Regions from separate parts of the Paenibacillus sp. FSL P4-0081 genome, predicted to be linked through region 1. Evidence: a T-box and tRNA genes for the amino acid it is inferred to sense, from the RefSeq annotation. Region 1 holds a T-box; the other holds one or more tRNA genes.
The links. The T-box of region 1 lies ahead of pheS (phenylalanine--tRNA ligase subunit alpha). A T-box ahead of a tRNA ligase gene usually reads a tRNA of that ligase, here a tRNA-Phe.
Positions count from the first base shown of each region.

Region 2: it has a tRNA-Phe gene. The T-box ahead of pheS (phenylalanine--tRNA ligase subunit alpha) is inferred to sense a tRNA for this amino acid. The anticodon was not compared.

Region 1 is NZ_CP009280.1:2,255,751-2,259,944, reverse strand. It holds gene pheT (phenylalanine--tRNA ligase subunit beta) at 1-1,089, opposite strand, end outside; gene pheS (phenylalanine--tRNA ligase subunit alpha) at 1,425-2,459, opposite strand; T-box leader at 2,518-2,805, opposite strand; gene P40081_RS09555 (hypothetical protein) at 3,077-4,194, shown strand, end outside.
Region 2 is NZ_CP009280.1:7,398,417-7,402,610, reverse strand. It holds rRNA gene P40081_RS31420 (23S ribosomal RNA) at 1-1,364, shown strand, start outside; tRNA gene P40081_RS31415 (tRNA-Asn) at 1,428-1,503, shown strand; tRNA gene P40081_RS31410 (tRNA-Ser) at 1,507-1,596, shown strand; tRNA gene P40081_RS31405 (tRNA-Glu) at 1,628-1,699, shown strand; tRNA gene P40081_RS31400 (tRNA-Val) at 1,705-1,780, shown strand; tRNA gene P40081_RS31395 (tRNA-Met) at 1,814-1,890, shown strand; tRNA gene P40081_RS31390 (tRNA-Asp) at 1,895-1,972, shown strand; tRNA gene P40081_RS31385 (tRNA-Phe) at 1,992-2,067, shown strand; tRNA gene P40081_RS31380 (tRNA-Thr) at 2,088-2,163, shown strand; tRNA gene P40081_RS31375 (tRNA-Tyr) at 2,169-2,254, shown strand; tRNA gene P40081_RS31370 (tRNA-Trp) at 2,260-2,333, shown strand; tRNA gene P40081_RS31365 (tRNA-His) at 2,360-2,435, shown strand; tRNA gene P40081_RS31360 (tRNA-His) at 2,485-2,560, shown strand; tRNA gene P40081_RS31355 (tRNA-Gln) at 2,579-2,653, shown strand; tRNA gene P40081_RS31350 (tRNA-Gly) at 2,660-2,734, shown strand; tRNA gene P40081_RS31345 (tRNA-Cys) at 2,742-2,815, shown strand; tRNA gene P40081_RS31340 (tRNA-Leu) at 2,845-2,923, shown strand; gene P40081_RS31335 (aldo/keto reductase) at 3,076-3,996, opposite strand; gene P40081_RS31330 (MerR family transcriptional regulator) at 4,152-4,194, shown strand, end outside.

The DNA.
Region 1 (4,194 bases):
ACGCAGACCCAGCTGACGCGAGGTCTTGCGTACAGTCCCGCCGTCGAATTTGGCGGATTCCAATACGATATTGACGGTATTTGCAGTAACCTCAGTCGATAATCCGCCCATAACGCCAGCCAGGCCGATAGCTCCTGACCCGTCAGCGATGACAAGCATCTGCGGCTCCAGCTTGCGCTCCTGGCCGTCAAGTGTTGTCAGCAGCTCGCCTTCATGAGCGAACCGTACACCAATCGTTCCGCCTGCCAGCTGATCGCCGTCAAACGCATGCAGCGGCTGTCCGTATTCCAGCATCACATAGTTGGTAATATCGACGATGTTGTTGATCGGGCGTACCCCGGCCGCCATCAGGCGGTTCTGAATCCACAGCGGGGATGGAGCTGTCTTCACTCCGGCAATATAACGCACTGCATAATGGCTGCAGTATTCTTCATTTTCAATATTGACAGTGATGGAATCCGCTGCCCGTCCGCCTGCTTCCACAAGCTCTGCCGCCGGATCTGCCAGCTGCAGGTCACGGCCCAGAATTGCGCTCACTTCATAAGCAGCACCGATCATGCTCAGACAGTCGGAGCGGTTAGGGGTCAGATCGAAGTCCAGGATCTCATCGTTCAGGCCAAGCACCTTCAGAATATCCTGGCCGACTTCCGTATTCTCAGGCAATACGAGAATGCCTTCCTGAAGCTCTTTGGGCAGCAGCTTGTCGTTCAGCCCCAGCTCTTTGGCCGAGCAGATCATCCCCTGCGACAGCACGCCGCGAAGCTTAGCTTTCTTGATTTCCAGTCCGGGCAGCTTAGCGCCAACCAGTGCGACCGGAACCTTCTGTCCCGCTGCGACATTCTTGGCACCGCAGACAATCTGCAGATCCTCGCCCTGTCCGGCATCCACGATGCAGATGTTCAGCTTGTCGGCGTCCGGATGTTTTTCTTTGGATTTCACATAGCCGGTTACGATTCCGGAAATCCCTTTGTTACGGCGTTCAACTCCGTCAATCTCAATGCCGGCGGTAGTGATTTTGTCCGCGAGTTCATCAGCGGTCACCCCGTCCAGCGATATATAATCAGCCAGCCAGGCGGTTGATACTTTCATTTTCGCACACTTCCTTTTGTTTCAGATGTATTTATCTCCATGCCGTCAGTGCTTGACGCGCTTGCCAGTAAGCCGCTGCACGATCTTTCCTTCCTGCTTCAAAACTCTCTGTTAATAGTGCCCCTGCAAGGAATATTTGGACTTCCGGCCGCTGTTGTGTTTGGATTTCCTGATTCAAACCGCTATTCGCGGTAGAAATCCAAACACAAAGGCGGACGCTACCGCTCCTACAGTTCCAAAATTCCCCTCCGGTTCATTTTTAACAGGTATAGAAACAGCAACTCAAAATCTACTGCAACCCTTCCAATCCCGCACCACGCACACCCGCCAAATCTCTAAATCCCCTTGAACTGCTTCACAAAACCCATATCATTCGTGTAGAAGTAGCGGATGTCATCGATGCCATACTTCAGCATCGCGATCCGTTCTGCGCCTACGCCGAAAGCGAAGCCGCTGTAAATCTCAGGGTCGTAGCCGCCCATCCGCAGCACATTCGGATGTACCATGCCGGCACCGAGGATTTCCAGCCAGCCGCTCTGCTTGCAGAGACGGCAGCCTTCGCCGCCGCATTTGAAGCAGCTCACGTCTACCTCAACACTCGGCTCGGTGAACGGGAAGAAGCTCGGACGCAGGCGGATGCCTGCTGTAGGACCGAACATCTCCTTCATGAACTGCAGCAGGGTGCCCTTCAGGTCGCTCATGCGGATATTGCGGCCAATAACCAGGCCTTCAATCTGATGGAACTGGAAGGAGTGGGTCGCATCGTCGTCATCGCGGCGGAATACTTTGCCCGGACAGATGATTTTGACCGGAGTTTCGCCCTTCATAGCCTGCATGGTGCGGACCTGCACCGGAGAAGTCTGTGTGCGCATCAGAAGATCTTCTGTTAAATAGAAGGAATCCTGCATATCGCGGGCCGGATGGTTCTTCGGCAGATTCAGAGCCTCGAAGTTATAGTAGTCTGTCTCTACTTCCGGACCTTCTTCAATCCGGTAGCCCATGCCGATGAAAATATCCTCAATCTCCTGAATTACGCGGTTCAGCGGATGAATACCGCCTTGCGGCAGGCCGCGGCCCGGCAGCGACACATCGACCTTCTCCGCATTCAGGCGGTTCTGTGTCTCCTGCTGCTGGAAGATTTCCTGCTTAGAGCCGATTACCTCTTCAATGGCACTGCGCACCAGATTGGCCACCTGGCCGATCACCGGGCGTTCTTCCGCGCTGAGTCCGCCCATACCGCGCAGAACCTCCGTAAGCTCACCTTTTTTGCCAAGGTATTTGACGCGCAAATCATTCAGAATCTGCGGATCGGTTACCTCCTGCAGCTTAGCCAATGCCTCGGCCTTCAATGCTTCCAATTTCTCTTTCATGCTTTGTACTGCCCCCTTAAATCTCGTATTGTCAACAAAAAAAGGCCTTTCCTCCCGGTAAAGGGACGAAAAGACCGTGGTACCACCCTTGTTAGACGGCTGCGACGCTTCCCTTAAGAGCAATATTCCCTCTTTCGGACCGGCGGAGACCTGTCTCACTTTAACAGAAATAACGGTCTGCGGCCGGTATCCCCTACTGTGTCCCTCAAGGAAGCCTTGAATGGAATTCAGGGAACTGCTCCGGAGTGAACTTCGGCAGCTCTGCTCTCTTAGAAACGCTCTCAATCTGCGGCGCTTCCTCCCTGTAAGCCAGGCACTGCGTACTCTTCTCCATCAATGCATTTATGCGGATTGTGTCAAATACATTCGATCTTCCAGTTCGGAAGATATGTCTATTTATTATATGCAATAACGGCGCTTTTGACAAGTTGCACAATTTTAGGTTAATTTTTATCTTCCTTTAAGCTTCCTTTAAGCTTCAGCGCGGTTTTGGGGGCTTTTTTTCAGCGAACGTTCAGCCGAATTTGATATTTTCCCTTTTGAGATAAGCCTGGCTGTCCTCATTAGAACAGGGCGGCTTTTGGATAGTATCGGCTTTTATACAGGGAGGGAAATTCATGCTTAAACGAAGAAAAGCATTTGTTCTGCTGTTACTCAGTACATTTGCTGCAAGTCAACTCGCGGGGAGCGCGGGAACCACGGCGTTTGCTGCCTCGGCCAGTACAACCACTGCCAAAACAGCTGCCACAGTAACGGAAGTCTCCAGTCTTACAGGCCTCAGCGCAATCAAGCTCGGCACCACGCTTAGTGTGAAGCTGGGCAATGTAGGCATTCAGAGCCAAACCGGCGGAAATATTCTTACTTATACACTCACCTATACTAACAATGCAAGCAGCAGCGTCAATATGGTCAATTATTTCTCCAAAATCGTGACTGCCGGCGGCAGCATCATTAAGGGAATCCCGGTCAGCGCAGACAGTGCTGTCAAAAAGATCGCTGCTAAGCAGAGCACCAGCATTACATATTATGCGAATATTGGAACAGCCGCCTCGGCCAAAGGGCTTAAAGTAAACATGTACGGCTGGAACTTCAGTGCCGCCAATTATGAACAGCGCATAGGCACTTTTACCGTTCCTTCTAACTACTCGCTGTCCGCCCTTACGGGTGAGACCCGCAAAGTTGAACTTGGCAGCATACCGGTCAACACCAAAGCTGAGTCTGCACAAATCTACAAATATAACGGCAAGGTCTATGCCAAGGTTGGACTCAGTATAACGAATCTGGGCACCAAAGTACTCACAGACCCTGGCTACAGCCTGTACCTGAAATCCTCGGGCGGCTCTACCTTCACGCTAGCGCTGGATGACAGCAGCTCTGAATACAAGGTTCAGCCCCAGGAGAAGAAGACGCTCTACTATATGACTGAGATTCCCTCCTACATGAACGTCACCAAGATGACACTGCAGATCGCCAAGCTGGATGAAGGGCTGAAGCTCTATCTTCCGGTCTCCTCCTATTCCCTTCCTGCTGCGGGTACAGCTGATTTCACCGTGGCGGCCGGCTATACCAAGAAGATCTCCATCGACAGCAATATTGTAGACATGAAGCTCGCGGACGCAAGTGTGCATGCAGACAATGGCAATGCCGTATGGAGTTATCAGCTCACCCTTAAAAATGCCGGCACCAAAGCAGTGACTTTGCCTGCGTATGAGCTTGCTGTCAAATCCGCTGAAGG
Region 2 (4,194 bases), 3.3 Mb from region 1:
GCTGTGATGGGGAGCGAAAATTGTAGTAGCGAAGGTCATGATCTCACACTGCCAAGAAAAGCCTCTAGCCAGGAGAAGGTGCCCGTACCGCAAACCGACACAGGTAGGCGAGAAGAGAATTCTAAGGCGCGCGGAAGAACTCTCGTTAAGGAACTCGGCAAAATGACCTCGTAACTTCGGGAGAAGAGGTGCCTCGGTAGGGTGAATAGCCCGAGGGGGCCGCAGTGAAAAGGCCCAAGCGACTGTTTAGCAAAAACACAGGTCTGTGCGAAGCCGCAAGGCGAAGTATACGGGCTGACGCCTGCCCGGTGCTGGAAGGTTAAGGGGAGTGGTTAGGGGTTAAACCCGAAGCTGTGAACCGAAGCCCCAGTAAACGGCGGCCGTAACTATAACGGTCCTAAGGTAGCGAAATTCCTTGTCAGGTAAATTCTGACCCGCACGAATGGCGTAACGACTTGGGCGCTGTCTCAACGAGAGATCCGGTGAAATTTTAATACCTGTGAAGATGCAGGTTACCCGCGACAAGACGGAAAGACCCCATGGAGCTTTACTGCAGCTTGATATTGAATTTGGGTACGATCTGTACAGGATAGGTGGGAGCCGGTGAGGCAGGAGCGCAAGCTTCTGCGGAGGCGCCGTTGGGATACCACCCTGATCGTATCTAGGTTCTAACCTAGTGCCCTTACCGGGTACGGGGACCGTGTCAGGCGGGCAGTTTGACTGGGGCGGTCGCCTCCTAAAGAGTAACGGAGGCGTTCAAAGGTTCCCTCAGAATGGTTGGAAATCATTCGCAGAGTGCAAAGGCATAAGGGAGCTTGACTGCGAGACCTACAAGTCGAGCAGGGACGAAAGTCGGACTTAGTGATCCGGTGGTACCGCATGGAAGGGCCATCGCTCAACGGATAAAAGCTACCCTGGGGATAACAGGCTTATCTCCCCCAAGAGTCCACATCGACGGGGAGGTTTGGCACCTCGATGTCGGCTCATCGCATCCTGGGGCTGAAGTAGGTCCCAAGGGTTGGGCTGTTCGCCCATTAAAGCGGTACGCGAGCTGGGTTCAGAACGTCGTGAGACAGTTCGGTCCCTATCTGTCGTGGGCGCAGGAAATTTGAGAGGAGCTGTCCTTAGTACGAGAGGACCGGGATGGACGTACCGCTGGTGCATCAGTTGTTCCGCCAGGAGCATGGCTGAGTAGCTACGTACGGACGGGATAAGCGCTGAAAGCATCTAAGCGTGAAGCCCCCCTCAAGATGAGATTTCCCAATTAGTAAGACCCCTTGAAGACGACGAGGTAGATAGGTTGGAGGTGGAAGTGCAGCAATGCATGGAGCTGACCAATACTAATCGGTCGAGGGCTTATCCAAATTTCGAAGAATGCAGATTCGTTTCGGATTCAGTTTTCAGGTGATCAAGCCTGATATGTATATTCCCTGATAGCTCAGTTGGTAGAGCACTCGACTGTTAATCGAGTTGTCACAGGTTCGAGTCCTGTTCGGGGAGCCATCTGGAGAGGTGTCCGAGTTTGGCCGAAGGAGCACGATTGGAAATCGTGTAGGCGCCACAAGCGTCTCGAGGGTTCGAATCCCTCTCTCTCCGTAGCTTTACCTTACAAATATTTAATCAGCATGGCTCGTTGGTCAAGGGGTTAAGACACCTCCCTTTCACGGAGGTAACATGGGTTCGAATCCCATACGAGTCATATATGGAGGCTTAGCTCAGCTGGGAGAGCATCTGCCTTACAAGCAGAGGGTCGGGGGTTCGAACCCCTCAGCCTCCACCATCTATCTTTAACAGAATAGATCTTTAACATTGACGCGGGGTGGAGCAGCCCGGTAGCTCGTCGGGCTCATAACCCGAAGGCCGCAGGTTCAAATCCTGCCCCCGCAACCAATTTGGAACCGTGGTGTAGTTGGCCTAACATGCCTGCCTGTCACGCAGGAGATCGCGGGTTCGAATCCCGTCGGTTCCGCCATCTTTATGAAGAAATGTTCGGCTCGGTAGCTCAGTCGGTAGAGCAAAGGACTGAAAATCCTTGTGTCGGGGGTTCGATTCCCTCCCGCGCCACCATATTTTTTACAACTTAATATGCCGGTGTAGCTCAATTGGTAGAGCAACTGACTTGTAATCAGTAGGTTGGGGGTTCAAGTCCTCTCGCCGGCACCATCCTCGGAGGCTTAGCGAAGTGGCCAAACGCATCAGACTGTAAATCTGCTCACGTACGTGTTCGGTGGTTCGAATCCATCAGCCTCCACCATTTTTAGGGGCATAGTTTAAAGGTAGAACAACGGTCTCCAAAACCGTTGGTGTGGGTTCAATTCCTGCTGCCCCTGCCAAGTAATATCCTATAAAATTTAATATGGCGATCGTGGCGAAGTGGTTAACGCACCGGATTGTGGTTCCGGCATTCGTGGGTTCGAGACCCATCGGTCGCCCCATTTCTTTTATAAGGGTTATAAGGCATTGCAATTAAATAAGCTTCATATGGCGACTGTGGCGAAGGGGTTAACGCACCGGATTGTGGTTCCGGCATTCGTGGGTTCGAGACCCATCAGTCGCCCCATTTTATTAAATCAAATGTTGGGGATTAGCCAAGCGGTAAGGCAACGGACTTTGACTCCGTCATTCATAGGTTCGATTCCTATATCCCCAGCCATTATATGCGGACGTGGCTCAGCGGTAGAGCATCGCCTTGCCAAGGCGAGGGTCGCGGGTTCGATTCCCGTCGTCCGCTCCATTTTTTTGGTGCCATAGCCAAGTGGTAAGGCAAAGCTCTGCAAAAGCTTTATCCCCAGTTCAAATCTGGGTGGCACCTCCATTATCTTTTAGAACTAATTCTATGTATATGCCGGCGTGGCGGAATGGCAGACGCGCTCGACTCAAAATCGAGTGGGAAACCGTGGAGGTTCGAGTCCTCTCGCCGGTATAATTTATGAAACTAGTCCCTTAGGAGTTTGACTCCTGAGGGATTTTTATATTTATACTCCATCTCAAATTAAGGATAAAACCCGCAACGAACTTAGATCATCAAATTCGTTGCGGGTTTTATATGTTTTATATGTTGATGCTAAGACTCACTTAAGGAAGCACGTTCCCGGCCGCGCGGTAGATCTCGTACCATTCCTGGCGGCTGAGGGTTATATCGGAAGCTTTGGCGATATCAAGCAAGCGCGCTGTGTTGGTGGTACCGACCACCGGCTGCATCTTAGCCGGATGGCGAAGGAGCCAGGCGATGGCGATGGCCGTATCTGCTACACCTTTTTCCGCAGCCAGACGGTTAATGACTTCATTCACCTCCGGGAACTTCTCATTGCCGAGGAATACGCCTTCAAAGAAACCGTATTGGAACGGTGACCAAGGCTGGATCGTCATATCATGCAGGCGGCTATACTCCAGGATGCCTCCATCATGGACAACTGATCCGGAATTTGTCATATTGACGTTGATCCCGGAATCGATCATGCCGGTGACCATTACGCTGAGCTGAAGCTGGTTGAACAGCAGGGGCTGCTTGACGTTCTTTTTCAGCAATTCAATCTGCAGGGGATTCTGGTTGCTGACGCCGAAGTGTTTCACCAAACCTCTGCTCTCCAGCTGATCAAAGGCTTCTGCTACTTCTTCAGGCTCCATAAGGGTGTCCGGGCGGTGCAGCAGCAGAACATCGACATAATCGGTCTTCAGGCGCTTCAGGCTGTTCTCTACCGAGCTCACAATATGCTCTTTGGAGAAGTCGAAGAAGCCATTACGGATTCCGCATTTGGTCTGAATCAGCAGTTGCTCACGCATGCCCGGACTTGCAGCCAGCACGTCGCCGAACACCTCCTCAGCTTTACCGGCAGCATAAATGTCAGCGTGGTCAAAAAAGTCTATGCCAGCCTCAAGGGCGCTGTGAATATGTACATCGGCCTCTTGTGGTGACAGATCTGCAATCCGCATACAGCCCAGGGAGATTTCAGCGACCTCCAGCGCACCATTAGCAACGTTAATTCTTTTTACCATTAATTATTCACTCCTTAAATGAAGGTACAGTGTTAAGCTTAGACCTTAGAGTTAGGTGTAAGTCAATAGATTTATAGAGCGGCTTTTCATAGAAACCAAATGGTGTTACCTTAAGAGGTGAAACCGATACCAGCTGACAGAAGGGAGCTGCAATAATGGGATACAGCATCAAAACCATAGCACAAAAAAGCGGACTGA